Regions from separate parts of the Deinococcus actinosclerus genome, predicted to be linked through region 1. Evidence: riboswitches for the same ligand, from Rfam matches in the RefSeq annotation. Region 1 holds a riboswitch; each other region holds the start of a gene.
The links. A riboswitch is a leader RNA that binds a small molecule or an ion and turns the genes downstream of it on or off. The one in region 1 is predicted to bind cyclic di-GMP.
Positions count from the first base shown of each region.

Region 2: it holds a riboswitch for cyclic di-GMP, as region 1 does, so the genes downstream of both, AUC44_RS10080 (hypothetical protein) here and AUC44_RS00885 (hypothetical protein) in region 1, are expected to answer to the same signal.
Region 3: it holds a riboswitch for cyclic di-GMP, as region 1 does, so the genes downstream of both, AUC44_RS07010 (glycoside hydrolase family 16 protein) here and AUC44_RS00885 (hypothetical protein) in region 1, are expected to answer to the same signal.

Region 1 is NZ_CP013910.1:171,259-180,909, reverse strand. Features, by position in the region: gene AUC44_RS00900 (COG1361 family protein) at 1-1,940, opposite strand, end outside; gene AUC44_RS00895 (DUF7933 domain-containing protein) at 1,941-4,820, opposite strand; gene AUC44_RS17160 (DUF11 domain-containing protein) at 4,956-6,944, opposite strand; gene AUC44_RS00885 (hypothetical protein) at 6,978-7,475, opposite strand; cyclic di-GMP riboswitch class II at 7,529-7,614, opposite strand; gene carA (glutamine-hydrolyzing carbamoyl-phosphate synthase small subunit) at 7,749-8,933, opposite strand; gene AUC44_RS00875 (hypothetical protein) at 9,009-9,651, opposite strand, start outside.
Region 2 is NZ_CP013910.1:2,079,085-2,088,735, forward strand. Features, by position in the region: gene miaB (tRNA (N6-isopentenyl adenosine(37)-C2)-methylthiotransferase MiaB) at 1-140, shown strand, start outside; gene AUC44_RS10055 (hypothetical protein) at 269-769, shown strand; gene AUC44_RS10060 (DUF3500 domain-containing protein) at 899-2,053, shown strand; gene AUC44_RS10065 (hypothetical protein) at 2,055-2,594, shown strand; gene AUC44_RS10070 (HupE/UreJ family protein) at 2,591-3,700, shown strand; gene AUC44_RS10075 (hypothetical protein) at 3,812-4,426, opposite strand; gene AUC44_RS10080 (hypothetical protein) at 4,562-5,002, opposite strand; cyclic di-GMP riboswitch class II at 5,072-5,155, opposite strand; gene AUC44_RS10085 (hypothetical protein) at 5,341-5,934, shown strand; gene AUC44_RS10090 (hypothetical protein) at 6,043-6,594, shown strand; gene AUC44_RS10095 (ring-cleaving dioxygenase) at 6,650-7,600, opposite strand; gene AUC44_RS10100 (acetyl-CoA C-acyltransferase) at 7,832-9,013, opposite strand; gene AUC44_RS10105 (glycosyltransferase family 4 protein) at 9,006-9,651, opposite strand, start outside.
Region 3 is NZ_CP013910.1:1,438,011-1,447,661, reverse strand. Features, by position in the region: gene AUC44_RS07040 (SDR family oxidoreductase) at 1-177, shown strand, start outside; gene AUC44_RS07035 (NAD(P)-dependent oxidoreductase) at 251-1,138, shown strand; gene AUC44_RS07030 (DegV family protein) at 1,135-2,004, shown strand; gene AUC44_RS07025 (hypothetical protein) at 2,119-2,601, opposite strand; gene AUC44_RS07020 (glycosyltransferase family 2 protein) at 2,601-3,875, opposite strand; cyclic di-GMP riboswitch class II at 3,883-3,969, opposite strand; gene AUC44_RS07015 (glycoside hydrolase family 26 protein) at 4,222-5,124, shown strand; cyclic di-GMP riboswitch class I at 5,254-5,328, shown strand; gene AUC44_RS07010 (glycoside hydrolase family 16 protein) at 5,341-6,111, shown strand; gene nagZ (beta-N-acetylhexosaminidase) at 6,122-7,600, opposite strand; gene AUC44_RS07000 (N-acetylmannosamine-6-phosphate 2-epimerase) at 7,688-8,374, shown strand; gene AUC44_RS06995 (ABC transporter substrate-binding protein) at 8,514-9,651, shown strand, end outside.

The sequences.
Region 1 (9,651 bases):
CCGGCGTACCGGCCGACCAGGGCGGGGCTCTGCAGGGCGGGCAGGCTGCCCTCGTGCGTGACGCGGTAGGTCAGGACGCCCCGGGGTGCGCCGGGCGTCGTCCAGTACAGCTTGCCACTGGCGCCCACCTGCGGGTCGGCCAGGGGGCGGCCGCTCAGCTGGCTGCTGCCGGGCACGTAGCTGGCCCCGGCGGGCGGCTGGTGCGCCACGATGACCTGCGTGGCGTTCCGCGTGGTGGGCACGTCGTAGGGGATGCGGACCGTGCTCTCGCGGGTCTGCGTGACGACCGGGGTGGGCGCGGGGGGCGGGGGCGTGGTGACGCCGAGGGTGCCGCCCACGACCTGCTGCGTGGCGCAGTTGCTCGTCAGGGTGGCGCTGAGCTGGCCCTGCTCGCCGCCCGTCCCCTTCACGCGGGCGCGGTAGCTGAGGGTCTTCTCCTCGCCGGGCTGGAGTTCGCCGCTGAAGCTGGTGGGGTCCAGGGCTTCCAGGGTCTCGCCGGGCTGGTCGGTCAGTTCGAAGGGGGCGGGCGCGGCGCTGGTGTTGCGCAGCGTGAGGGTCACGGTGACGGTCTCGCCGGGGAGGGTCGCGGCCAGCGGCGCGCGGCGCAGTTCGATCTGGGTGGCGCTGGGCAGCACCTGCACGCCCAGCGTCCGGGTCTGGTTCCAGGGGGCCAGGGTGGCGCGGGCCTCGCCCTGCGTGGCGGCCACGGCGCGGGCCTCGAAGGTCAGCACGCCGGGGTGGGCGGCGTCCACGCGGGCGGTGACGCTCGTGTCGCCCTGCGCCTCGAACCCGGCGGGCAGCGCCACGCGCAGGCTGGCGGGCAGGGTCTGCCGCTCGAAGTCGGTGGTGGCGCGCGCGGTGAAGGTCACCACGTCGCCCACGCAGACCTCGGGTTTGTCGGCGGTGAAGCTGAGGTTCAGGCTGGGTTTGACCTGCACGGCCACGCGCGCGGTCTGGCCCTTCGTGACGGTCGCGGCCGGCGCGTTGACGCTGACCTCGGCTCCCTTGACCGGCTCGGCCTGCACGGGGTACTCGCGGGCGGGCAGCGTGAAGGGCCCGGCCTGCCCATTGACCGCGTAGGTCTGTTCACCCACCGTGACGTTCGCCTGGGTGGGCAGCGTCTCGTCCGGGAGGACCAGTTCGGCCCGGATATCCAGCTTGCCGGTGGTGTCGGCCGTGACGATCTGGATCGGGCCGGTGCTCAGTTCGAACCCCACCGAGTTCGACCACTGGAAGGTCCTGGGCGGCTGGCGCAGGTACAGGGTGTAGTTGCCCTGGTCCTCGGGCACGTTGATCTCGTCCCACTGGAGCTGCCCGCTGACCTTGACGGGGTAGGCGTTGCCCTGCGCGTCGCGCAGCTCGCCCTGCAGTTCGCCGGGGCCGTCCCCGTCGTACATGCGGATGCTCATGGGCCCGCCGGGGTTATAGACGTTCAGGGCGGGCACCCAGTCGTTGCTGCGCACCGTGACGTTCAGGTGGTCGGCCTCGACGGCGGCGCTGACCGAGGTCAGGCGCAGCGCGAAGGTGTTCTTGCCGTTGCCCTGGGTGCGCACGCGCAGGGTGTACGTGCCGGCCTTCAGGTCGCTGTTCAGGAAGGTCTGCCAGTCCTGCGCGCCCTGCCCGAACTCCTGCTGCCGGACGACCTGCCCGCCGTCGTCGAGCAGGGTGAAGGTGCTGCCGACCGGGGCCTTGGGCGTGGCGGGGTCGTAGTTCTCGTCGCCGTACTGGTCCGGCGTGCGGTAGTCGGCCGGGTCGAACTGCGCGCCGTACACGTCCAGCTGCACGCGCGAGCCGACGCCCACGACCAGTCGCAGGTCCTGATCGCCGACCGTCCACATGAGCTTGTCGCCGACCGAGGTCAGGGGGAGCGAGGTCGAGATTTCCTGCGCGGCGGCCGTACCCAGCAGGGCCGCGGTCAGGGTGGTCAGGGCGCGTTTCACTCAGTACCTCCAGCGGGCGGCCGGGTCGGTCACGGCGCCCTTGAGATCCCCGGCCCAGCGGAAGCGGTAGGTCAGGACGCGCTCGCCGGCGGGGAGGGTGGTGAAGGTCAGGGCGGGCTGTCCGTCGAGCAGCGTCGCGCCCTGCGGCAGGGGGTCGTTCAGCTCCACGCCGCTCAGGTCGGCGCTGGCACTCAGGGTCAGCTGCACGAGGTACACCCCGGCCTCCTGCTCGAAGACCTGCTTGCGGACGGTCAGGGTCTGCGGGGTCGCCAGCGGCAGCGTGCTCGTCACGCGCAGGGTGGTGTCGCGCACCACGGCGATGTCACCGGCGTCGGGTGCCAGCGGGAAGTCCGCGCTGGTCAGGTTCCGCACGTAGAGCAGGCGGCTGCCCGGCCGTCCAGCGTCCTGCGGGACGCTCAGGGGCGCGTAGGCGACGCTGTTCGGATCGAGCCTCAGCGCGACCTCGCCTTCCAGGAGGTTCCGGAAGTGGTAGCGGCCCTGCGCGTCGGTCAGTGCCAGGCGGCCGCCGGCCAGGATCACGCGGGCGTTCAGGACCGGGACGTCCACTGCGCGGTCGTAGACCCCGTTGCGGTTCACGTCCTGGAACACGTAGCCGACCAGATCGGCGGTGTTGCGGCCGAAGATGAGCGGGTCGATGGTGTTCACGGCGCTGCTGGGGGGCGTCTTCGTCTCGCCGTTGTTGCTCACGGCGGTCGCGACGGCGCTGTTGCGGATCTGGGTGCCCGCCTCGGGGGTGACGACCGCGTCGAAGGTGATCACGGCGCTCGCGCCGGGCGCCAGCCCCGGGATCAGCCAGGTGTAGGTGCGCCCGTCCACGGTGGGGACGATCTCGGTGCCGTTCAGGAGGCTGCTGCCCTCGACGTACACCAGCCCCGCCGGCAGGGTGTCCTGCACGCGGATGGTGTCCAGCGCGCCGGTGGCGCTGCGATTCGTGACGGTGAAGGTGTACGTGATGGTCTGCCCGTAGGCGACCACGGCGGGGCTGCTGGTCTTGACCAGGGTCAGGTTGGCGCTGCGGAACACGCCGTTCACGACCGGGTTGCTGGGCACGGGGGTGGTCAGTTCGCCGCTGCTGACCGTGAAGACGTTCACGGCGCGCGCGCCGTCCGGGGTGCCCTGCGGCACGCGGGCTTTCAGGGTCAGGGTCACGGCCTGACCGGGGTCCAGGCGGGTCAGGCGCCACACGACGCGCTCGCCGTCCAGGACGCCGCCCTGGTCGGCGCTGATGAACTCCAGCAGGTCGGTGCGGATCAGGGTGCCGCTGGCGTCGAGGATCTGCAGGGCGCGCAGGCTGTCGCGGATCTCGACGTTCGTCAGGGCGAAGCTCTGGGTGTTCGTGACGTTCAGGGTGTAGGTGATGACCTGGCCGGGTTCGACCAGCCCGCTCGCGTCACCGCTCTTGACCGGGTTCAGGGTCAGGGGGGCGACGGTGGTCAGCACGTCCACGGTCAGGTTGTCGGCGGCGCCGCGGCTGCTCGTGGCGGTCAGGACGGCGCGGAAGGCCTCGGCGGCGGAGCTGGCGCTGGCCTTGCGGGGCACGTAGCAGGCGTTGAAGTCCTTCGTGGCCTGCGGGGCGAGGTCCGTGCGGAAGGGCTCGGGGATGGGCGTGCCGTCCCGCTCGGTGAAGCGCACCGCGCCCTCGCCGGTCTGCACGCGGCCGCTGATCGTGAGGGTGTCCGGGCGGTCACCGAGGTTCTGCGCGGTGTGCGGGAAGCAGACCTCGGTGTTCAGCAGCGCGTTGGCCTTGCGCTGGAGGTCGTCGCTGCTCAGTTCCCCGCCGGGCAGCGCCTGGGGGTTGCCCAGCGGGCCCAGGGCGATCAGCGGCTGGTAGCGCAGGGTGACGTCGGCGGGGGCGTCCACCGTGACGTCCCCGCTGCGCAGCTGCGCGACGTTGCGGCGGGTGCCGGTGACCTCGGGGCTGCGCAGGGCGAAGGTCAGGGTCAGGGTGGCGCCGGGGGCGAGGGTGTTCACGCGGGCGCGCACGCCGCCGACCGCGGCGGGCTCGGCAGCCTGCCAGCTCTGGCCGTCGGCGCTGTACTCGATGGTGGCGTCGGGGGCGGCGCTGCCGCTCAGGCGGGCGCTGCCGCTGACGAACACGAAGTCGCGCAGCTCGGGCGTGTTCAGCACGTCGGTGATCGTCACGGCGCGTGAGGCGCCGTTGCCCGCATTGCGGGCGGTCAGGGTGACGGTGGTGACCTCGCCGGGGCGCAGCGCGGCGGGCGTGAAGGTCTTGTCCAGCGTCAGGGCGGGCGGGTCGCCCACGGTCAGGCGCGCGACGTTGTCCTCGTCCACCTCGCCCGGCTGTTCGCGGACGTTGCTCGCGCAGCGCACGCTCAGGTTCGGGTAGGCGCTGCCCCGGTCGGCGGCCTGGGTGCTCGCGCGCACGAGCAGCGTGGCGCCTGCGTCGGCGTCCAGGGTCAGGCTGGTCAGGGCCGGTTCGTCCGGGTCGATCTGGCCGTTGCCGTTCGCGTCCCGGTGCACGCTCAGGTCGCCGGGCGTGAACTGCGAGGCGGCGTCGGGCACCACCGTCAGGGCGAGGGTGTTGGTCGCGTTGCCGCTGTTCGTGACCACGTACCGGAAGGTGGTCGCCTCGCCGGGCAGCAGGGCCGCGCTCTGCCCGGGCTGGGCCACGCTGCCGTTGGGCAGCGCGCTCACCGCACATAGGGCCTGCACGGTGGTCGTCACGGGCGGGGTGGGCAGGCGGGTGGGGGGACCACCCTCCTCGGGCGTGAATTCCAGCTCGGCCTGGTTCTGGATCACGGTGCCGGCGGGGGTGCCGGCGGCGTGGGCCGCGCCGGACAGCGGGCTCAGCGCCAGGGTCAGGCTGGCCAGGAAGGTGAGGAGTGGGGGGGTTCGCACGGTGCCTCCCGGGGGTCAGGGCAATGAAGCGGTTTCTGCTGTTGTGGGCGGACAGGGGAGGAAAAGGGGTGCGGCTGGGGGTCTCCCCTGCCCGGTGGGGCGCGCCCGCACAACGGGGCGGGCGCGCCTGAGGGGTTACTTGACGGTGACCTTGAAGGTGCCGGTGATGGTCTGCCCGGGGGCCAGGAGGTCGCCGGTGTCGATGGTGCCGTTGCCGTTGGTGTCCACGCCGGCGTACACGGTGTCGCCGTCGGCGAGCGTGGTGACGGCGGCCGCGCTCCAGCTGGTGCCGTTGGTGGAGTACAGGATGGTGCCGGTCGCGGTGCTCGTGGCGCTGAAGCTCACGAAGCTGGTGTTGGCCGGCAGGGCGTCCTTGATGAACGCCTTGGTGACGTTGGCGTTGCTGGTGTTCTTCCCGATGATGGTGTAGGTCAGCGTGTCGCCGGGTTTGGCGGTGGCCTTGTCCACGGTCTTGGTGGGCTTGGCAACGTCGGTCTTGCCGACCAGGATGGTGTCGTTGGTGTCCTTGACCTCCACGCCGGTCGTGGGGGACTTGGCGGTCTGCTTGAGGGTGATGGTCTGCGCGGCGGCGGCGCAGGGCACGTCCACGGCGGCGATCAGTTTCAGCTCCGCGCCGGGGGCCAGCAGGCCGGTGTCGGCGGTGCCGTTGCCGTTGGTGTCGGTCAGCGCGGGCTCACCGCTGTCCAGGGCCTTGTTGCCGTTCGTGTCGATGAAGTACCGGACGGGTGCAGGCACGTCGGGGCCCGTGGTGACCTTGATGGTCGCCGTGCCGCTCACGTCGAAGGTGTCGGGGGCGCTGCCCAGGTTGGCGATCTCCAGGGCCACCGTAGAGCGGATCGTCGGGGAGGCCGTGGTGCAGGTCGAGGGCGGAATGATCGGGCTGGTGGGGCTGCCGGGCGTGCCCGCCTCGGGCGTGCCGGGGATCGTGGGGTCGCCGCCGAGGGTGGGGGTGGGATTCCCGAAGGACAGGCCCGGCAGGTTCACGAGGTCGCGGGTGTCGTCTTTCTTGGTGGGGTCGTTGCTGCTCGTGCTGGTCACGGTCGCGGTGGGCGTGCCGCTGGGCAGGCCGCCGGCCGGGAAGGTCACGCGCACTAGGACGTTGGCGGTCTGACCCGGGGCGAGGCTGCCCACGTCGGGGACGCTGTCGCCGTCGGTGTCGGTCAGGGGGGTGCCGTCAGGCTTGAGCAGCGTGACGGTCGCGCCGCTGGGGAAGCCGGTCAGCGCCGCCGTGATGTCGAACACGTCGGGCCGGTTGCCGGTGTTCTGCACGGTGTTCGTGAAGGTCACGGCCGTGGTGGTGGCGGTGGCCTGCGCGGTCTGGGTGTCGCTGGCGCTGGGGGTGATGGTCACGCCCTCGGAGCTGGCGTAGGGGGGCGTGGTGGGGGTGCCGTTGCCGTCGGCGTCGTCCTTGGGCCCGATCAGGGTGGCGTCCTTGCGGTCCACGGTGACGGTGTTGTAGTTGTCGTTGTCGGTGGGCTGCGTGTAGGGCGCGGCGGGTTCCAGACCGGCGCCGCTGTTGGGCAGGCGCGTACCGACCGGGTCGGCCCCGAGCTGCTGGCCGTTGGTGGCGGTAGCGGGCACGGTGTACACCTGGAAGAAGTCCTTCTTCTGATCCTGGTTGACGCCGCCGATGGTGGTGATGGGCGTGGCCGCGGCGATCTCGGCGGCGTCGAGGGTGTTGTCGCTGTTGCTGTCAGCCGCCTTGGGGTAGTAGCGCACGTCGCTGGGGGCGGGCGCCCCGGCGGCGCCGCTGGTCAGGCTGGTCAGGGCGTAGCTCTCGTTCGGCACGTTGCCGGTGTTCGTCAGGGTGTATAGGAACACGGCGGTGCTGCCGGGCACCAGGGTGCGCTGCAGGGTGGCGTTCTGGGTGGGGAAGGTCGGCCCGGCGGCGCCCTCGTCGTTCGGGGTGATGGTGAAGCTGGGCACCGGCAGCACCGTGGTCGTCACGTCGTTGGAGGGCACCTTGGTGGAGGTGGTGCCGCCCTCGGGGGTGAAGACGATCTCGGCGGTGTTGGTGATGACCGTGCCGGCGGCGGTGCCGGCGGCGTGGGCGCTGCCGGCCGCAAGGGCGATGAGGGCGGTGAGGGTCAGGGATCTGTTCATGGGCTTCCTCCGTGGGGGGGCTGGTCGGCAGGGTTACTTGACTTTCACGCGGAAGCTGAACTTCAGCGTTTCGTCCGGGTTCAAGCGGCTGATCGTCCAGCGGACGTTGGTGTAGCTGCTCGTGGGGGCGGGCACCTGTCGGGTGACGCGCTGCCCGTTCTCGGTGGTGGTGACGGTGCGCCTGGGCTGCGCGCTGAAGGTCTGGCCACTGTCGGCGGAGAACGTGACCGTCCAGCGGTCGGTGGCGGGCGTGGTCAGCACACTGAATTCGGTGCCGCGAGGCACCGGGACATTGACGCTGAGTGCGCCCAGTCGGCGGCCGGAGACGTTTCGCAGCGTGACCTCCTCGCGCAGGATGTCGCCGGGCAGGACGGTCTTGGGCGCGTCGATGATCGTCTCCGTGGTCTGTCCGCTGCCGTCCACGCTGCGCTTGACCAGATCCTGCGTGAGCGTGAAGGTCACGTTCTGCGGGGCAGCCGGCTGCGCGGCGGCGGCCGTCAGGAGCAGGAAGGGGATGAGCAGGCGGTTCACGTCGGGGCACCTCCAGGAAAAAAAAAATTGACCGACAGCTGGGGGGATTGCTCCCACCGTTCTGTCGGTCGCGCCACTCGCTCCTCATCTGGCTGAGGCGCCCGTGTGCGCCAGATGATTCATTGCTCCGGAACAGCTGTTGGCCCGGGGCACATCCCCGAGGATACTGGTCTCACTTCATGAGTCTTACACGCTTATCACTGACCGCGCGTTCAATATGAAGTTTCTCACCTAAACGTATCTCGCCCATCATCTGGTCCGGCTCCAGGTTTGTCAAACCCCCAGACGTCCCGCGCTGGCCTTCACGATGGGGGTACCGTTCCCCCCATCGAAGGCGTCGATCTCCTCGATGAAGCGGTCGAACAGGTAGCGGCTGTCGTGCGGGCCGGGACTGGCCTCCGGGTGGTACTGCACGGAAAACACCGGGTAGCGGCTGTGCGCCATGCCCTCAAGGGTGCCGTCGTTCAGGTTCACGTGGGTCGGCACGAAGGCCCCGTTGGGGATCGAGTCGATGTCCACCGCGTACCCGTGGTTCTGGCTGGTGATCTCCACATTGCCCGTTAAGAGATTCTTCACGGGCTGGTTGCCGCCCCGGTGGCCGAACTTCATCTTGAAGGTCTTCCCGCCCGCCGCGAGGCCCAGGATCTGATGGCCCAGGCAGATGCCGAAGGTGGGCAGCAGTCCCATGAGTTCCCAGGCGGTCTTGTGGGCGTACTCCAGCGGGGCCGGGTCGCCGGGGCCGTTACTCAGGAACAGCCCGTGCGGTTGCAGCGCCATGATCTGCGCGGGGGTGGTGTGGGCGGGCACCACGATGGGCTCGATACCGACCTCGGCCAGCCGCTCGATGATGGTGTGCTTGATCCCGAAGTCCATCAGGACCACGCGCTTGCCGTGGCGCAGGGTGGGGAACGCGTAGGGCAGCGCGGTCGTGACCTCCCTGGTCATGTCGTGCCCGTCGATGTCCTGGTGGTCACGGGCGCGCCCCACGTACACGGCTTCCTCGGCGGGAGTGAACTCGCCGTACGGATCTTCCGGGTGCGTGTAGCTGCGGTGCGCGATGACGCCCTTGACCACGCCGCCCGTGCGCAGGCGCCGCACCAGCGCGCGCGTGTCGATGCCCTGGATGGACACCACGCCGTACTGCTGCATGAACGCTTCGAGGGACTGCTGCGCGCGGTGGTTGGAGTACTCGCCGCTGAACTCGCGGCTGATGAAGCCGCGCACGTAGGGCTTGTTGCTCTCCATGTCGTAGATCGCCACGCCGTAGTTCCCGACGTGCGGGTACGTGATGGTCACGATCTGCCCGTTGTACGAGGGATCGGTCATGATCTCCTGGTATCCGGTCATGGAGGTGTTGAACACCACCTCGCCCACGGTCTCGCCGCGGTGCCCGAACGCGTACCCGCGGTACACGGTGCCGTCTTCCAGAGCCAGGATGGCCCGTTCTTTCCTGATCATGCTTCCTCCATTCGCGCCTCTCCGGACGCGTTTCATGGCTCAGCTCTGCGCGGCACCGCGGCAGCCCCCGGGGGGTCACCAGCGGTAGCGCACGCTCGCCTTGCCGATAATGACATTCCCCGAAACGGAGCGCTGTGAGGTCGTTCCGTCAAATCGGTTGATGAGGTCCGCCCCGGCCGTCAGGGCACCGCCCAGCATGCCGCTCATGGCCTTGTCGCCGCTCAGTTCCCTGGGCAGCGTCCCGGCGAGGTCCTGAGCGGTCAGGTCCGCCGGGTCCGGCTGGTACGACCAGCCCGCCGAGCCCTGCATGGTCAGGCCCGCCGCGCGGAAGCCCGCGTCGTCGGCCAGCACCGGCCCCTCGGCCAGCGCGGCGTCCAGCGCCTCCTGGCTGAAGGCGGTGATCAGGTAGTCGCCCCGGAAGGCGTACACCATCTTCAGCCCGGCCAGCGACTCGTCCAGCCCCTGGCTGGCCCCGGCCAGGCCCGCGCCCAGCATCAGGGCCTGGGTGTCCCTGTCGGCCATCGCGCCGTCCATCAGGGCGTCCATGCCGGACGTCGCCAGGGACTTCACGGTGCCGCGCAGGCCCTCCAGGGCGTCGTTCACACTGCGGGCGTACTCGGGCAGGTGCGCGTCGGCCGCGGCGCGGTCCGTGACCCGCTGGTACGAGACCGTGGTCGCCAGCCCGGCCAGCGGATCCTCCTGGTTCAGCACCGCCTTC
Region 2 (9,651 bases), 1.4 Mb from region 1:
TTCACCGCGCGCGCATCGAGCACGCCACGCCGCACATGATGTACGCCAGGCTGATCGACGCGCAGGGCAACGACCTGCCGGAGTTGCCGAACCTGAACCCGGAGGCGGCGGCCCTGAGTGCCCCGCTGGCGCTGGCCTGAGGCCGGTTGACCGGCGCGCCGCCCCGTTCATCCGCGCGGGGCGGCGTTCATCTGCTTGAGGGTCCTCCTCTGCGGGTTCTCAGGGAACCATCATGTTAATGGGGGGCTCAGGCGCGAAAGTGAACCGCATGAAGAAAGTGATTCTCGCCGCACTGGCCACTCCTGTCGTCCTCGCGTCCTGCGGTACCGCGCTGGGCGGCAGCGACGGCAGCGAAAAACTCCTGAGCGTCACGACCAGCCACACCAGCGCGGGCGCGCCCGTCCTGTGCAACGCCGTCGGCGGCGTGGACAGCGGCACGCAGATCGTGATCGGCCTCGCGGCGGGCGGCACCATCCAGAACGTCCGCGTGAATCTGAAAGACGAGGCCGGGAAGATCGTCAGCACCACCGACGTCGCCGGGAACTACCTGCTCAAGGGTGACAAGGACGGCGAGTACAAGCTGCCCCTGACCCGCCGCAGCACCGGCGCCCTGACAGTCAACTCGGCCGTGAACACCGTGGCGGCCGTGACGGTGGGGGGCGCGCCCATCCAGACCCTGAAAACGGACATCGTCATCAACCGTACCCGCAGCGCCGTGCCGCTCGCCAGCACGGTAGCGCTGCCCGTGTACGCCACCTGCACGCTGTAACCTCAGCCGGCTCCGCTGTGTGCCCCCGCCCCACGCGGGGGTTTTTCACGCAGGTCTTAACCTTCCCTTAAACGGGGTCAGGTGTGATGCGTCTCACAGGCAGCCGCACGCCGCCTGGAGGAGACACACGTGAAATCACCCACCTGGATTCCCCTGACGGCCGCCCTTGGCGCGGTCACCCTGAGCCTCTCCCTGATGACCGCCAGCGCCGGCAGTGCAGGCACCCCCACCGTGAGCACAGTGAACGGCAGCACGGACGCCCAGACGCAGCAGATCGTGACGGCCGCCCGGGCGTTCCTGGGAACGCTGAGCGCCGCGCAGCGCCAGAGCGTGGCCTTCGCCTTCACGGACAGCGCGCAGCGCCAGCGCTGGTCGAACTTTCCCACCGGCATCTTTCAGCGTAAGGGCCTGCGCTGGGGCGACCTGAACGCCACGCAGCGCGCCGCCCTGACCGCCCTGCTGGGCACCGTGCTGTCCCCGGACGGCCTGAAGATGGTTCAGCAGCAGATGGCCGCCGACGACATCCTGAAAGCCGAGAGTGCCAGCGCAGGCGCGCAGGGGGGCGCACCCCAGGGAGCAACGGGGCAGTCCCCCACCGGTCAGGCCCCGGCCGGGCGCGGCGGTCCCGGTGGCGCGCTGATCTTCGGCAGTGACGAGTACTACGTGTCGTTCCTGGGCACACCCAGCACGACGGGCGCGTGGACCCTCCAGTTCGGCGGGCATCACCTGGCGATCAACGCCACCGTCGCCGGGAAGAACGTCACGCTGTCCCCCAGCCTGACGGGCGGGCAGCCCATCCGCAGCACGGCGAGCGGGAAGACGACCACCGTGATCGAGAAGGTCCCGCAGGAGATCCGGGACGCCAGCGCCCTGCTGGGCAGCCTGAGCGCCGCGCAGAAGGCCAGGGCGGTCGTCAGCACCCAGAGCATCGACCTCGTACTCGGACCAGGGCAGGACGGCAAGACCCTGCAACCCGAGGGCCTGAGCGCCTCCGCGATGACGGCCGCGCAGCAGACGGCGCTGCTGAAGCTCATCCAGGACCGGCTGGGCATCCTGAACGCCGACGATCTGAAAGCCAGGATGACCGACATCCGCAAGAACCTCGCCAAGACCACCTTCGCGTGGTACGGGCCCACGAACGGCTCGGCCGCGTACTACCGCGTGAGCGCCCCCACCGCGATCATCGAGTTCTCCCCGCAGAGCATGGGCGGGGACGCCACGAACCACCTCCATAACATGTACCGCGACCCCAGCAACGACTACGGCGCGGCCTGGACGAAATAACATGAGGATTCGCCCCGTGCCGCTGCTGCTGGCCCTGCTGGGCGCCGCCGAGGCCCACCCGGTGGACGAGGTGGTGCAGGGCGCGTACCTCACCCTGACGCCTGCGGGGGTGGAACTGGAACTGGACATCACGCCCGGCAGCGCCGTCGCCGCGAGCGTCACGGGCAGCCTGGACGCCGACCGCAACGGAACGGTCACGGCCACCGAGGCCGGCGCGTACGCCACGCGGGTCCTGGCCGCGCAGAGCCTGACACTGGACGGCACCCGCGCCCGCTGGACGCTGCGGGACGTGCAGGTGCCACCCCTGGGGAACCTGAAGCTGGGCAGTGACACCCTCAAGATCTTTGCCACCGCTCCCCGAACGCAGCGCAGCGGAGTACATACCCTCAGCTACACGAACTCCTACGCGCCCGCGAAGACGCAGCGGGTGGCGAACATCTTCCTGAAGCCCGGCGGCACCCTGACCGACCGGGTGACCGGGCAGACCCGCAGCGCCGACCTGACCCGCCTGACCGTGCAGTTCACGACCGGGCGGTCATGAGGGGCGCCCTGCGCCAGCTGGGTCTGCGCTGCCTGCTCGTGACCCTGCTGGCGCTGAGCGGCGCGGCGGGCGCGCACAGCCTCACGTTCAGTCAGGTGGACGTGCGCCTGAACCTGAACGCCACGCAGCTGACCGTCACGCTGCCCAGCGCCGCCCTCACGCACGACCCAGGAGCGCTGCCCGCCGGGACGACCACCGCCAGCCTCCAGGCAGCGCCCCTGTCGTCGCCCGTCACGCAGGCCCTCGCGCGGCTGGTGACTGCGCGGCTGCACATCCGGGCCGGCACGCGGAGCCTCCCCCTGACCGTCACCGCTGCCCGCGCCGCCGGGGAGAACGTCACGGTCATCCTGACCGCCCCCGCCGCGCGCGGCGCCGTCACCGTGCAGAGCAACCTCTTCCCCGACGACACCCTGCACAAGACCTTCCTGAACCTGTACCGCGGCCAGAGCCTCGCCGGGCAGTACGCCCTGGACCGCACCCAGACCACCGCCGCGCTGGATGCCCCGCGCGAGGCCACCACGGCGGTCGTCCTGACCTTCATCCGCGAAGGGGTGCGGCACATCTTCATCGGCCCGGATCACATCCTGTTCGTGCTGGCGCTCGTGCTGCTCGGCGGCCGCCCCCGCACGCAGGTCAGGATCATCACGGCGTTCACCGCCGCGCACAGCGTCACGCTGGCCCTCGCCACGCTAAACGTCGTGCAGCTTCCCAGCCGGCTGGTGGAGAGCGTGATTGCCCTGAGCATCGTCGTGGTCGGCCTGCACGACCTGCGCATCCTGCGCCGCGCGGCCCCCGAGGGCATCGGGGCGACCCGCGACCCGCGCGCCGCACTGGCCTTCGGGTTCGGCCTGATCCACGGGTTCGGCTTCGCCAGCGTGCTGCGCGAACAGACCCTCCCGCCACAGGCGGTGGCGTGGTCGCTCGCGGCCTTCAACGTCGGCGTGGAACTCGGGCAGCTGTGCATCCTGCTCGCCGCCGGCGCCGCGCTGCACCTGCTGCGCCGCGCCGCCCGCCCGCACGTCACCCGGACCAGCCTGCGGGTCGCCGCCACGCTGATCACCGCGACCGGCGGTGTGTGGCTGGCCCAGCGCGCGCTGGGCTTCTGAGGGCCACCTTCAGCGCCGTGGTGGATCGGCCAGCGTCCCAGCGCCCCTCAGCTCAGGCCCACGGCCACCCGCACGTCGCCTTCAGGGCGGGGCGCCGCAGCGCGCCGGGACTCACCACGACACGTTCAGGCTCACGCCACCGGTGACCTTCCCGGTCCCGGTATTCACGCTGAGGTTTACGCCCGCCGACCAGCGCGGATCGAAGATGGACTGCTGCACCCCGCTGAGGGCGTAACTCAGGCCCAGGCGGTCACTGCTGGGCGAGTAGTTCAGGGACAGTCCCTGATTCACCTGCTTGGCCTCACCGACCACGTACGGCACGTGCCCGATCACGCGGCCCTCCCGGTTCAGCACCTCCAGAGCGCCGGTGTGGGCGGCCAGGGCCAGCACGCTGACCGTCTGCGCCGTGAACGCCGTCAACCGGACCGGGCTGCCGGGTTCGCCCCGCACCACCAGCCGGGCGTCCGGGCTGCGCAGAAACACCTCGGTCGACACCGGGCTGAGCAGCGAGAAGGTCAGGGTCGCGGTGCTGAACCCCACCCCCAGACGCGCCTCGACCCGCGCCGGCTGCACCAGCACCTCCTGCGCGACCGCCACCGACGGCACCTGCCCCGGCGTGATCGTCACCTGCGGCGCCATGATCTGCGCGCCCCCCACGCCGTGAAGCGACAGCAGCGCTCCCAGCGTCACGGCCAGCCCACGCCGGCTCTGTCTCCGCTTCCCCATGTCTCACTCCCTGCCCGTACCGGGCCGAATACCAGAGAGGCGCGGGATGACCGAACGTCACCCTGCGCCCCTGCGGCTCCACCTCAGTTGTCAGGGGGCCGGCGGACCCGACTCAGGCCCCCTGACACCCGTCGATCAGTAGCTGCTGACGCCCAGGACGTCGTACTTGAGCGTGATCTTGCTGCCCGCCACCACATCAGCCGCCGCGCTCGTGGTGACCTTGATGGTCAGGTTCTGCGTCCCGCCGGGCGTGATGGTCACGTCGTCACTGACCACCGTGGACGCCACGGAATCACTGCCGCTCGTGAGCGCGACGTTTTCGAGGGACACGGTGATGTCACGGTCCGTGGTGTTCACCACGGGAATGGTCACGGTGTACGTCTCGCCGGGCTTCATGACGCTCAGGTCAACGCTGCCGGCGGCCACGTTGAACGAGAGCGCTTGACCGAAGGTGCCGACATCGGCAGTCTCGCCGAGCACGGTGGCGGTGTCGTAATCCACCGGGGTGGAGGCGGCGGCGAAGGCGGGGCCGAAGGACAGCGCGGCGAGCAGAGCAACAGCAGTCAGTGAACGCATCAGAACTCCTCTGGACGGCCACAGGCCATCCAAGTCAGGGAATAGGCTCCGTTCACAGGGAACGGCAGCGTGACGAAAAGCCGGTCGCACCACTTGCTCACCACGTACCAGGTGCCCGGATACAGTACGGGGATCATCGCATCTCTCCGCCAGAACGAGTTCTGTACGAAGTATGAGTAATGTATCAAAGTGAATTTACACTCCCCTTACACCAGGCGAACATGAGGTAGTCACAGGGTCAACAGTGAGTACCGCATCATTTGAACCCCAAGAAATCCTCCACATCACATGAAGCCGCTGTCACCCGGGGGCCGCACGCACCCCACACAGTGAGAGTCATGAAGAAACTGATGCTGGCAGCAGGCGGGCTCACAGGCCTCCTGGCGGGATGCGGTTCATTCGGCGGCGCACCAGACGGCACGAACGCCGTGATGCGCTCGGTCACGACCGAATACAAAGTAGCCGGCTCGAATCCCACCAAATACGTGGGATGCGACCGGATCACCAACCCGACCGATGGCCGTGCCACGAATACGCAGGTCGTCGTGACCTTCAGTGCCGCCGGCAACCTGTCGACAGTGGACGTGAGCCTCGTCGGCGTCCGTACTGGGCAGACCAAAACGCAGACGATCGCCGCCTCCGATCTGCGCAAGAACAGTGCCGGCGACTATCAGGCCATCTTTGACTTCCAGTCCGCCACCAATGACCTGCTGCCCGCCAGCATCATCGTGAACCCCACACTCCGCTCGCCCCGCGATGTGACCGTCAATGATGCCAACAACGTCGGGCAGTTTTACGCCAACCTGACGGTCTCCACGACCAGCGGCTCCACCTTCACCATCACCAGCAAAAATCTCGGGCCATACATCGGCAACATCAGTGTGTACAGCAGCTGCACCCTCAGCGGCACGGCTCAGCCCCTGACGCGCTGAAACCGGCCCTTCATGAACCCCCCCGTGGACCGGGGGGTTTCTTCATTGTTCATGCGGCTTCAGGTGACCATCACAAGACCGTCAGTTTCGACAGGCAGAGTGAGAGGCATGAAAAAGATTGTCCTGGCGGCAGTGGGTCTCACGGGTCTTCTGGCGAGTTGCGGCGGTACGGTCGTGGTGCAACCGTCCGATCCGGTCCGGAACCTTCAACTCAGCGCCTATCAGAGTCAGTACACCCTGCCGACGGATTACCGGGACACGACGACGGGCGTCACGTATCCCCGGGGCACGTCGATCATCTGCGACAACCTGAACACGCGCCTGAGCGTCGACCTGACCTGGGACGGCACCATCAACATGGTCGGCGCGCGTCTGGTCGGCCGCGACACCGGCGCGACGCGCACCGTGTACTCCTCCAACCTGGGCGACCTGTACTCCGCGCGGCCCTCGACTTTCGAGTTCGTGGTCGGCCCGAACACGGCGCCCCTGAGCATGACCCGCACGGGCCTGAGCAGCCAGGCGATTGTCGTGACGCCCGTGAACACCTTCACGGTCAAGGGCGCGACCTTCGTGGACGTGCAGGCGCAGTCCTCGGACGGCACGGTCTCCAACGTGGTGCAGAGCGTCCAGGCCCTTCCCGTCGCCGACTGCACGCTGTAAACCGTCAGGCACACGACGCCGCCCCGATTGACCGGGGCGGCGTTTCGTGATGCGTTCAGGTCAGCGGGGTGAGGCCCGCCTCGATCTGCGCGCGGTGCGGTTCGAGGAACGGGGCGAGCACCAGGGTTTCGCCCAGGTGGTCGGGGTGCTCGTCCACGGCGAAGCCGGGCCCGTCGGTGGCGAGTTCGATCAGGATGCCCTGCGGTTCGCGGTAGTAGATGCTGTGGAACCAGTGGCGGTCGACCTCGCCGCTGGTGCGCAGGCCGAGGCTGCTCAGGTGGGCGTTCCAGTCGTGGTACTGGTCGTCCTGCACGCGCAGGGCGATGTGGTGCACGCCGCCCGCACCGGGCCGGGCGGGGGGCAGGGTCGGGTCGATGCGCAGGTGCAGTTCGGCGTGTGGGCCGCCGTCCTGCATGGCGTATACGTGGATGGTGCGGCTGGGCTGTTCCGGGTCGGGGTAGGTGCCGGCGGGCGTGAGGTGGTAGGCGCGTTCGAGGACGCGGGTGGTGGGGAACAGGTTCGGGAGGGTGAGTTCGCTGGGGCCCAGGCCCAGGATCTGTTTGTCTGCCGGGACGGGGCTGCCCTCCCAGGGGGTGCCGGCCGGGCCGCCCTCGACGAGACTGAGGCGCTGGCCTTCGGGGTCGCTGAAGTCGAGGTGGGCGCGGCCGTGGCGGGTGACGCTGGTGACGGGGGTGCCGCTGGCGGTCAGGTGGGCCTGCCACCAGCTCAGGGTGCCTTCCGGGACGCGCAGGCTGGTGCGGCTGACGCTGTGGTTGCCGGGCTGTTCGCGGGGCACGTCCCACTGGAAGAAGGTGAGGTCGCTGCCGGGGGTGCCGTCGCGGTCGGCATAGAAGAGGTGGTAGGCGGTGACGTCGTCCTGGTTGACGGTCTTCTTCACGAGGCGCAGGCCGAGGGTCTGGGTGTAATAGCAGAGGTTCCCGCGGGCGTCCGCGGTGACGGCGGTGACGTGGTGCAGGCCGTGCGGGGTGAGGGGCGTGGTGGTCATACGCACACTTTAATTCGTTTGATGTTAAGTGATTGTGACGAGCCGACAGCCCTGATGATCTGAGGCAAAGAGCGGGCCGCAGGATCAACACCCACGGCCCACTTCCTCCTTCCCTGGCGATGGTGTCCGGTTCCGGTCACGGGAGAACGGCACTCCTGCCCCCTCCACTTCCCACCACCGCCTCTCGTGTCTTCTCGTTCCACCCGGTTCAGGGCGCGGCCCTGAACGCCGTCACAGCACTTCGAACAGACCGGCCGCGCCCATGCCGCCGCCGATGCACATGGTCACGACGACGTGCTTCGCGCCGCGGCGTTTGCCTTCCAGCAGGGCGTGCCCGGTCAAGCGCGCCCCGCTCATGCCGTAGGGGTGCCCGATGCTGATGGAGCCGCCGTTCACGTTGTACTTCTCCGGATCGATGCCGAGGTGGTCGCGGCAGTACAGGGCCTGCACGGCGAACGCCTCGTTCAGTTCCCACAGGTCGATGTCGTCCACGCTCAGCCCGTGGCGCTTGAGGAGCTTGGGCACGGCGAACACCGGGCCGATGCCCATCTCGTCGGGTTCGCACCCGGCGATGGCGAAGCCCTTGAACAGGCCCAGCGGGGCGAGGCCGCGCTCGCGCGCCACGTCGGCGTTCATGACGACCACGGCGGCCGCGCCGTCGCTGAGCTGGCTGGCGTTCCCGGCGGTGATCACGCCGCCCTCGAACACGGGCTTCAGCTTGCCCAGGCCTTCCAGGGTGGTGTCGGCGCGGTTGCCCTCGTCCAGGGTGCGGGTGACGGTCTGGTCGCTGATCTCGCCGGTGGCCTTGTCCTGCACCTTCATCGCAGCGGTCATGGGGACGATCTCGTGCTCGAACAGGCCGGCCTGCTGGGCGCGGGCGGTGCGCATCTGCGAGTGGTACGCGTACTCGTCCTGCTGCTCGCGCGTGATGCCGTAGCGCTTTGCGACGATCTCGGCGGTTTCCAGCATGGGCATGTAGATGGCGGGCTTGTGTTCCATGAGCCACTCGCCGCGCAGACGGTACTTGTTCGCGTGCTCGTTCTGCGTCAGCGTGATGCTCTCCAGGCCACCCGCGACGTACACGTCGCCCTGGCCGGCCATGACGCTGTTCGCGGCGGTGGCGATGGTCTGCAGGCCGCTGGAGCAGAAGCGGTTCACGGTCTGCCCCGCCACGCCCACGGGCAGGCCAGCGCGCAGCGCGATCTGCCGGGCGATGTTGCTGCCGGTGGCGCCCTCGGGGTTCCCGGCGCCCATGATGACGTCCTCGATCTCGGCGGGGTCCACGCCCGCGCGGGCAATGGCGTGCGTGACGGCGTGCGCGCCCAGGTCGCTGCCGTGCGTGTCGTTCAGGAAGCCGCGGTAGGCCTTGCCGATGGGGGTGCGGGCAGTGGAGACGATGACAGCTTCAGGCATGGGGGTGCTCCTTCGCGGCGTGCGCCGCAGGTGAGGGGTGGGGGACGAGGCGCCGCAGTTGGGTCAGGACGAGCGCGGCGGTGTGATCGGTGGTGTGGTGGTCGAGAACGAACTGCCGCGCGGCCCGCCCGAACGCAGCCGTGCGCCCGGGGTGCGCCGCGAGGGCCCGCAGGGCGCGGGCCAGCACGTCCGGCTGCGCCGGCACCGTCAGGCCCGTCACGCCGTCCTGCACCAGTTCCGCCTGCGCCGGAATGTCCGTGGTCACGACCGGGAGGCCGGACGCCATCGCCTCCAGCGTCACCAGCGACTGGTTCTCCGCCAGCGTGGGTTGCAGCAGCGCGTCCGCCGCGCGGTACAGCTCCGGCATGTCCCAGCGCCGACCCAGGAACCGCACGTTCCGCAATCCCAGCCGCGCCGCGTAGCCCTGCACCAGCGTGCCCACGCTGGAATCCATGTCCCCGACGAACACGAAGTCCAGCTCCGGGGCGTGCCGGGCCGCCCGGACACTCGCCCACTGGTTCTTCTCCGGCGTGAAGCGACCCGGGATCAGGACGGTGAAGCGTGTGAAGCCCAGCGATTCGCGCAGGGTGGCGCGCGCCTCTGGCGGTGCGGGACGGAACTGCCCGGGGTCCACGCCG
Region 3 (9,651 bases), 1.3 Mb from region 1:
ACGCCCGAGCAGGGCGCGCAGACGACCATCCACCTCGCCGCCGATCCGGTCAAGGTGTCGGGGCGGTACTTCAGCGAGTCCCGCGAGACCACGCCCGCCCCGCAGGCGCAGGATGACGGCACGGCCCTGCGCCTGTGGGCGCTGAGCGAGGCGACGGTGAACGCGCACCTCTCGTGACCGGCGGCCCGGCCTGTTTTTGCACCGGGTCCAGTTTTCGCGGTGCGTCTCCCGGTTCCCTCTACGCTGAACGGTGATGACCACTCTTGCCTTCCTGGGCCTGGGCGCCATGGGTGACCCGATGGCCGCGCACCTCGCCCCCCACGCCCGCGCGCACGGACACCGCGTCCTGGTCTGGAACCGCACGGCGGCCAAGGCCGAGGCGCACGCCCGCGCGCACGGCACGCAAGCCGCCACGCTGGAAGAGGTGGCGGCGGCCGACGTGATCTTCACCTGCCTGCCCACCAGCGCCGAGGTGGACGAGGTCATGGGCCGGATGCGCCCCCACCTGCGCTCCGGCGCGACCTGGGTGGACTGCACCAGCGGGCACCCGGACGCCGCCACGCGGCAGGCCGCCGAGCTGGCCGCGCGCGGCGTCACCTTCCTGGACGCCCCGGTCAGCGGCGGCACGGTCGGCGCGCAGCAGGGCCGCCTGACCGTCATGGTGGGCGGCGACGCCGCCGCGCTGGAGACCGCGCGGCCCCACCTGGCCTTCGCGGGCAAGGTCGTGCACGTGGGCGGCACTGGCGCAGGCTTCGCGGTGAAGGCCGTGAACAACGCCCTGCTGGGCGTGACCCTCTGGGCCACCGGCGAGGGACTGGCCGTGCTGGGCCGCGCGGGCGTGAACCTGGGCGCGGCGCTGGACGTCATCAACGCCAGCAGTGGCCGCAGCAACGCCAGCGAGAACCTGATCCCGCAGCGCGTCCTGACCCGCGAGTTCCCCGCCACCTTCGCGCTGGGCCTGCTCGCCAAGGACGCCGGGATCGCCGTGGACCTCACGCAGAGCGTGCAGGGCAGCGCGCCGGTACTGGCGCAGGTGGCGGCCCTGCTGCGCGGCGCGCAGCGCGCCGTGGGCGCGCAGGAAGACCACACCGCCGCCCTGAAACTCATCGAGACCATGAACGGCACGGAGCTGCGGTGAGCGCCCCTACCTTCGGCGTCGTCACCGACGGCGGCCTGGACGTCTACCCCACCCTGCGCAACGACGTGCCGGTCGCGCCCTTCGCCGTGAACTTCGGCAGCACCTCCTACCGCATGACCGACATCACGCGTGAGGAGCTGTACCGGCAGCTCCAGACGAACCCCACCCACCCCACGAGCGCCCAGCCTACCCCGCAGGACTGGATGAGCGCCATGCAGACCCCGGGCACGGCCGAGGTGCTGGCGGTCACGACCAGCGCGGGCCTGAGCGGCAGCCACAACTCCGCCGATCAGGCGCGGCAGCTGCTGGCCGGGCCGGGAGCACCGCGCGTGACGCTGCACGACAGCGGTACCCTCAGCGCCGCGATGGCCTTCCAGGTGCACGCCGCTGTCACGGCAGCCGAGCGCGGCCTGAGTACCGAGCAGGCCCGCGAGTGGCTGCGCGCCGTCCACGCCGAGACCGAACTGTACTTCACGATCGAGACGCTGGAATACCTGCGCCGGGGCGGCCGGATCGGGCGCGTGCAGGCGGCGGTCGGCGGCCTGCTGAACCTCAAACCGGTCGTGATGGTGGACAAGGCGGCCGGGACGTACACGAACGCCGCGCGCGCCCGCTCGTACAAGGGCGCGATCCAGGCGCTGACCGAGCAGGTCACCCGCCGTTTCGGTGAAGGCACGCCGCTGCGGGTGGGCCTGCTGTTCGGCGATCATCCCGAGGACGCCGACGCGGCCCTCTCTCAGCTCGCGGCGCGTCACCCGATCGTGTGGGCCGACCGGACCGGTGTGAACCCGGTCCTGAGTGTCCACGTCGGCCCGCGCGCCCTGGGTGTGGCCGCCGCGCCGGGCGCGTGGCCCTGGGAGCGCTGAAGCTCACCCGGACGTGAATGGGTCGGCCTGAGGGGAGGCTCAGCGCCGGCCTCGCGCGGGCCACCGGTGCCGGGCCCCGTCGCCCGGGCCGGACCACCTGGGGCCGACAGGCGCTCAGGGCGGACAGAGGCGCAGCGCGAACACCGTGGGGCGAAGCTCCGGCCCACGCGGAGCCGCCGCGTCCTGTCCGGGTGCCTGGGCCCCACTCCAGACGGTGAGCTGAGCCTCCACACACGGCGCCTCGCCGGTGGCCCTGGTGGTCGGGGTGACGAGTTCAGCCGGCTGCCCGGCGCGCAGCGGGGCGAGCTGACGCGGGTTGCTGCGGGTCAGTTCCTGGCCGTCCCCGTCCACGAGGCGCAGGGTGCCGTTGGCCACGGCGGGCCCGGTCAGGGTCCCCGTCAGGCTGGCGCGGGCCTGCAGGACGTCCCCCTGCCGGACGAGCTGCACGGTGGCGTGGACCTCTCCCGCCGCCTGCCCGGCGAGGGTGCGGGCCGCCTGCGTGACGGTACGCTGGGCGAGGACCTCCGGCGCGGGCGCAGCGGGCACGGCGGACGCGAGCACGCCGCCGCCCAGCAGGGCCCACAGCGCGCGGCGCATCAGTCACCCGCCTGGGGCGCGCGGCCGGACTGCCGCTGGGCGCCGGGGCGGGGGGCGCCGGGCAGGTGCAGGCCCACGCGGGGCAGCTTGTTCCACTGCACGTTGCGGCGGCGCAGGAAGGTCACGCAGGTCATCACCAGGACCAGCGACACGAAGGGCCGCAGGAACAGGCGCTGCGTGGGCGTGATCAGCAGGGGCCGCAGGGACTGCCGCCCGAGGAGCAGCGCGGCGGCGGCCACGGCCACCTCCGTCCCGAGGTTCAGCAGCAGGGGCCGCAGCGCGTCAGCGGCGTGGTGCGTCAGGAGCGCGAGGGCTGCCACGTCGAACAGCGGGCCCGCGCCGCCCAGGGTCAGGCCGTAGAGGAGCACGTAAGGCAGGGTCAGCCAGCCCAGGCGGCCGCCCTGGCGGCTCAGGAGCAGGTGGCGGTACTTGCCCATCACCTGGAAGCTGCCGTACATCCAGCGCAGACGCTGGCGCCACAGGTTGCGCAGGTCGACCGGGGGTTCCGTGAAGCTCAGGGCGGCCGGCTCGAAGCGCACGTCGTACCCGGCGGCGGCGATGGCGACGGTCAGATCCATGTCCTCGGTGATGGTGTCGTGGCTGTAGCGCAGGCGCCGGATCAGCTCGCTGCGGAACGCCCCGGCGGCGCCCGGCACGACACTCACGGCGCCCAGCATGTCCTGGGCGCGCTTTTCCATCTGCTGCCCGACGCTGTATTCGAGGTTCTGCATCTGCGTGAGGGACGTGACCGGACCCGCGACGCGCACGTCGCCGGCCACGGCGCCCACCTGCGGGTCGTGGAAGTGCCGGGCCAGCGCCGCCAGGGTGCCGGGGGCCAGGGCCGAGTCGGCGTCCACGCTGACCGCCACCGGGTGGCGCAGGTGATCGGCCGCGAGGTTCAGGGCGCTGACCTTCCCGCCGTTGGGTTGACGCAGCACGAGCACGCGGGGGTCCTGCGCGGCGAATTCGGCGGCGATCTGGGCGGTGCGGTCGGTCGAGCCGTCGTCCACCACGATGACCTGCACCTCCAGGCCGCGCTGCCCCAGCACGGAGCGCAGGGTGTCGGCGATGCCGACCTCCTCGTTGTAGGCGGCGATCATGACACTGGCCCCGGGCACCGGGAGGCGGTCGAGGCGCCGGGCGCGGCGGCGCTGGGTGCGGGCGTGCGCCAGTGCCAGGGTGACGGTGAGGACGGCCTTGACGAGGAGCAGGCTGACGACGATGAGCAGCACCCACCCGAGCAGGGTGGACGGCAGGAAGACTGGATTGGACATGGTGAGGCCTCCGTCGGGGCGGTCTCACCACTGGCTCCTCCCGTTCCGTAAGGTGACCGGATCAAAAACGGGAATCGGCGCCTCCCGGCATGCAGGGGCGTAGGATGGAGTCATCCGGGCGCGCCCTGTCCGTCACAGGCTAGGCGTCATACGCTGACGCACTGTGAACAACTGCTCTATCGCGCAGTCGTTTAACGTTTAGCTGTTCTACAGGGAAGGGGGGCCGGACCGGGGGCACCGCAGCGCGCCGGCCGGAACGCTGCCATCATCCAGCCAGCATGTCGACTCCCCAGTGCCCGTCCACCCCTGTCCCCCCCGGTCCGGCGCCCCGGCGAGTGCGCCGCCCATGAGACGCCTGCTGCTGACCGTCCTCCTGGGCAGTCTCTGGAGCGGCTCCCACGCCAGCGCGGCCAGCTGCGGGATCTTCGGGCTCACCGTGGACAGCCCCGCCGTGTTGCAGGCCGTGGAACGCAAGGCGGGCTGCACCTTCCGGGCCATCCGCTGGTTTCAGGACTGGGACGCCCCCTACAACCGCGCCTACGCCCGCACCCTGACCGGCCTGAACCGCGAACTGGAGCTGTCCTGGCAGCCCCGGACGCGCACGTCGGCCGGCGTGCGCGGCGTGCCGTACCGGGAGATTGCCGCCGGGCGGCACGACGCGTACCTGCGGCAGTTCGCCCGCGATGTCCGCCGTGAAGGCGTGCCCCTGCGGATCACGTTCGCGCCCGAGATGAACGGCAACTGGGGCGCGTACCAGCTCTCCGCCCGCAACACCCCGGCCGATTTCGTGCGCGCCTGGCGGCGGATCGTGAACGTCTTCCGCGCCGAGGGGGCCCCGGTCCGCTGGGTCTGGACGCCCAACATCCTCTACCCCGGCATGCCCAGCTCGTACCGCGCGCTGTACCCGGGCGGCGAGTGGGTGCACGAGGTCGGCCTGGACGGCTACAACTGGGGCAGCACCAACCCCTGGAACCGCTGGCTGAGTTTCCGGGACACCTTCGCCCCGTCGTACCGTGAACTCAAGCGCGTGGCGGGCACCAAACCCGTGCAGCTGGGCGAACTGGCGAGCGTGGAGCAGGGGGGCAGCAAGGCCGCCTGGATCCGCGAGATGTGCGCCGCGCTGCCGGGCTTCGGGCAGATCCGCCGGGCCTTCTGGTTTCACCTCAAAGACGGCCGGGTGGACTGGCGCCTGACGACCAGCCAGGCGGCACTGGACGCGTTCCGCCGCTGCGTCCGCACGCGCCGCTGATCCGCCCCTGTTCCTTGGGCGGCGCACCCCAGGACAGGTGTGCAGACTGTCCTGTCCAGCCCGCAGCGGCATTCATGTAAGACGTTTGAAGGAGAATTCAGGAGAAACTCACAGTGCAGTCGAGCATCCCGATGCTCAGGGCAAACCCGCCGCAAGACGGGGACGCAAAGCCACGGAACCCCCTGGGTCCGCCGGGCCACCAGAGGGAGAACCACCATGATCACCGCACGAACCGTCTGCACCGCCCTGCTCGGCCTGAGCCTCGTCGCCTGCAGCGGGCTCTCCAGACCCGAGGCCACCGGCGTCACCCTGAACCCTGCCAGCGTCACCTGGAGCGAGACCTTCGACACGCTCGACGGCGCGCGCTGGATCAAGTCCAGCTGGGGTGGCTTCTGGCAGCAGCCCGGCCTGACCGGCACCTTCGACCCGGCCCTGGTCAGCGTAAGGGGCGGCCACCTGCTGCTCACCCTGAACGTGCAGACCTGCGCGGCCGGCCTGTGCGCCCGCGCCGCCGAGGTGAAGAGCGCCCAGACCTTCGGGTTCGGCCGCTACACCTACCGGTTCCGCGCGGCGAGCACCAGCGCCAGCCCCAGCAGGAGCGGCAAGGTGCTCAGCGGCAACGTCAGCGGGGCGTTCAGCTACGTGGACAACAGCGCCACCGAGATCGACCTGGAAATCGAGGGCAACCGCCCCAGGACCCTGAACGCCGCCGTGTGGAACACGCTGAGCAGCAAGGACGCCGGCGCGCTGCCGACCGGCGTGAATTTCGGGCAGACCTTCCAGACCCTGACCTACGAGTGGCGCCCCGACCGCATCACCTACTTCCTGAACGGCGTCAGGGTCTGGGAGACCACCAAGGACGTGCCGCAGCAGCCCGCGCACATCATGCTCAACGTGTGGCCCACGAACAGCGCCGGGTGGGGCGGCCTGGCCACGACGGGCACGGTGTACATGCTCGTGGACTCCGTCCAGTTCGAGGCGTTCTGACCCGTGCGGCCTACCCGGAGAAGGGCAGCGTGCCGGTCGCGCGTCGCTCCCCGCGCAGCCAGGTCAGCACTGCCCGGCGCGCCTCGGGCTGGAATCCGTAGGTGACCAGCGCGGGGGCGTCCACGTCCAGCGCGGCGTAGGGGTTGTACAGCGCGAGGTGCAGGTCGGGCCGGGCGCCGCGCAGCGCGGCGTGGCGGTGGCGCGAGGTGGTCGCCAGGATCACCGGCAGCCCCTGCGCGCGCAGCGACGCCCAGTCCAGCTCCGCCGGGTCCTCGAAGGCATGCAGCTGCACGTCGTACACGCCGCGCAGTTCGGCCGCGAGCGTCTGGGCGTCCACGCTGGCCTCGCTGACGTTCTCGCGCGGCACCCGCGCCTGCGCGACGAGCAGCACCCGCGAGCCGGGCGTGGGGGCCACCGGGCTGCGGTACGCGCTCAGGCCGCGCGCCCAGGCGTCCGCCAGGAGCGCCGCGTCGTCCCTGGCGTTCAGCGCCGGGTCGGCCTGCGCCGGGTACCGCGCGGCCAGGGCCTCCAGACGGCGCACGCTGGCCTGCATCTGCCCGGCGTCCAGCGTGCCCCGGTCCAGCGCGGCCTGAATGGCGTCCAGGGTGGCGTCCTGCGCCTCGCGGCGGCCCAGCGCCATCACCAGATCGGTGCCCGCCTGGAGGGCCATGACGCCCGCCTCACCCCGGCCGTAATGGTCGTCGATGGCCTTCATGCCCATGGAGTCGGTGACGATCACGCCGTCGTACCCCCATTCCTCGCGCAGCAGCCCGGTCAGCACCGCGCGCGACAGCGTGGCGGGGCGGTCCGGGTCCAGCGCCGGGTAGATGATGTGCGCGGTCATCATGGCCGGCGTGCGCGGCAGGAGGGCCCGGAACGGCGCGAACTCCCCGGCGTCCAGCGCCACGCGCGGCTTGTCCACGCGCGGCAGGGCCAGGTGGCTGTCCAGGCTGGTGTCCCCGTGCCCGGGGAAGTGCTTCACGCAGGCCGCCACGCCCGCGCGGTCGTGCCCCGCCAGCGCCGCGCCGCCCATGCGGGTCACCACGCCCACGTCCGCGCCGTAGGCCCGCTCGCCGATCACGGGGTTGGCGGGGTTCACGTTCACGTCCAGCACGGGCGCGAAGTTCCAGTTGATCCCCACGCTGCGCAGCTGCCGCGCCAGGGCGGCATTCACCTCCTCGGTCAGCGCCTCGTCCCCCGCCGCGCCCTGGTTCATGGCGCTGGGCGCGAACGGCCAGAACAGCGGGCGCAGGATCGCGCCGCCCTCGTGATCGAGCGCGATCAGGGCGTGCTCGCCCATCACGGCGCGCAGGTCCGCGCAGAGCCGGCGCAGCTGCGCCTCGGATTCCACGTTCTTGCGGAACAGGCACACGCTGCGGATCCCGCGCCGCCGCAGGTGGGCGGCCGTGTCGTCGTCCAGGGTGGGGCCGGGGATGTCCACCATCACCAGCGCGCCGCTGGACTGGAGGCTATGCAGGGTTGGGCTCACGCCGTCCAGGGTACGCCAGCGCGACCGGCGGCGCCGCCGGAGGTGGCGTGCACCAGTTCGCCGCGCCGGTCCGCTACCCTGGGCGGCGTGAATGACGTGCTATCGCGCCTGCGGGGCGCCCTGATCGTGAGCGTGCAGGCCGACGAGGGCAGTCCCATGCGGGAGACGGGGATCATCGCGGCCATGAGCCGCGCGGCGCTGCTGGGCGGCGCGCGCGGCCTGCGGCTGCGCAGCCCGGAGGATATCCGGGCGGTGCGGGCGCTGACGGACGTGCCGGTCATCGGCCTGACGAAGCAGGCGCAGCCGGGCTCGCCGGTGTACATCACGGCGACACCGCAGGAGGTGCGGGCGGTGGCCCAGGCGGGGGCGGACGTCGTGGCGTTCGACGGGACGGACCTGCCCCGCCCCTACGCGGTGGCGGAGCTGATCGCCGAGGCGCACGCCTGCGGGGCGCTGGCGATGGCGGACGTGAGCACGCTGGCCGAGGCCCGCGCGGCCTACGCGGCGGGTGCCGACATCGTGGGCACGACCATGAGCGGGTATACGCCGCACAGTCCGCAGCAGCTCGAGCCGGATTTCGAGCTGATGCGGGCGCTGGCCGGGGCGGGGCGGCCGTTCATCGCGGAGGGTCGCCTGAACACCCCGGAGCTGGCCGCGCAGGCGCTGGCGAGCGGCGCGCACGCGGTGGTGGTGGGCAGCGCGATCACGCGGCCGGATCACGTGACGCGCTGGTTCTCGCAGGCGCTCGGGACGGCCACTGACCCGGCAAGCTGACCGTGGGGTGAGAGCGGGTCGCTCAGGTTCTCAGACGTGGGGAGCCGAAAACCGCTACATTCGGCGCACATCCTTCTCAAGTTCCCCCGCCGGAGTCCTCCCAGCGCCGCCCGGCGTCCCTCACCCCAGGAGTTCAAGCATGAAACACCGCGTCCTCACCACCCTGATCACCGCCGCGATGCTCGGCGGGGCCGCCCACGCGCAGAAGACCCAGCTGGAATTCTGGACGATCAGCCTCGCGCCGCTGTTCAACGACGAGATGAACCGCCTGGTCGCGCAGTTCGAGAAGGAAAACCCGACCGTGGAACTCAAGTGGGTGGACGTGCCCGCCACCGCCATGGAGCAGAAACTGCTCGCGTCCGTGGCCGCCGGTCGCCCGCCCGCCGCCGTGAACCTCAGCAGCGACATGACCGTGAAACTGGTCCAGCAGGGCGCCATTGAGCCGCTCGACCTGAGCGCCGCGCAGAAGAAACTGTACTTCGCCAGCCCCCTGAACACCTTCACGTACGACGGGAAGGTCATGGGCGTGCCGTGGTACTGGTCGCCGAAGGTCGTGGCGTACAACACCGAGATCTTCCGCAAGGCCGGCCTGGACCCTGCCAACCCGCCCCGCACCATCCAGACGCTGATCGCCGCCGCCAAGCAGATCAAGGACAAGACCGGCATGTACGGCTTCATGCCGAACATCAACGGGATCAACATGCTGTACATGTTCCAGGAGGCGGGGCTGCCCATCCTGGACAAGAGCGGCAGCAAGGCCGTGTTCAACAGCGCCGAGCACGTCAAGCTGCTCCAGACGTACGTGGACCTGTACAAGAAGGGCTACATCCCCGAGGACACCATGCGCCGGGGCTTCACGGCCGCCACCGAGCTGTACTCGGCCGGCAAGCTGGGCATGCTGATCACGGGGCCGCAGTTCATCCTGCGCGTGCAGAACGACAACAAGGCCATCTTCGACCAGACGAAGGTCGCGCCGTACCCGATCAACATCGCCGGGAACGTCATCCACACCGGCCTGATGGGCTTCATGGTGCCCAAGGGCGTGCGCGACAAGGCGCTGGCGCAGAAGCTCGCGCTGTTCCTCACGAACGACGTGAACCAGCTGCAGTTCAGCAAGGTCACGAAGACGACCTTCCCCAGCACCGTGAAGGCCAGCACCGACAAGTTCTTCAAGCAGGGCGGCGCGGACGCCGTCAGCCAGGGCCGCCTCGTGGCGTCCACGGAACTCAAGCGCGCCAAGGACCTGACGCTGGTGTACCCGGACGCCAGCAAACTGA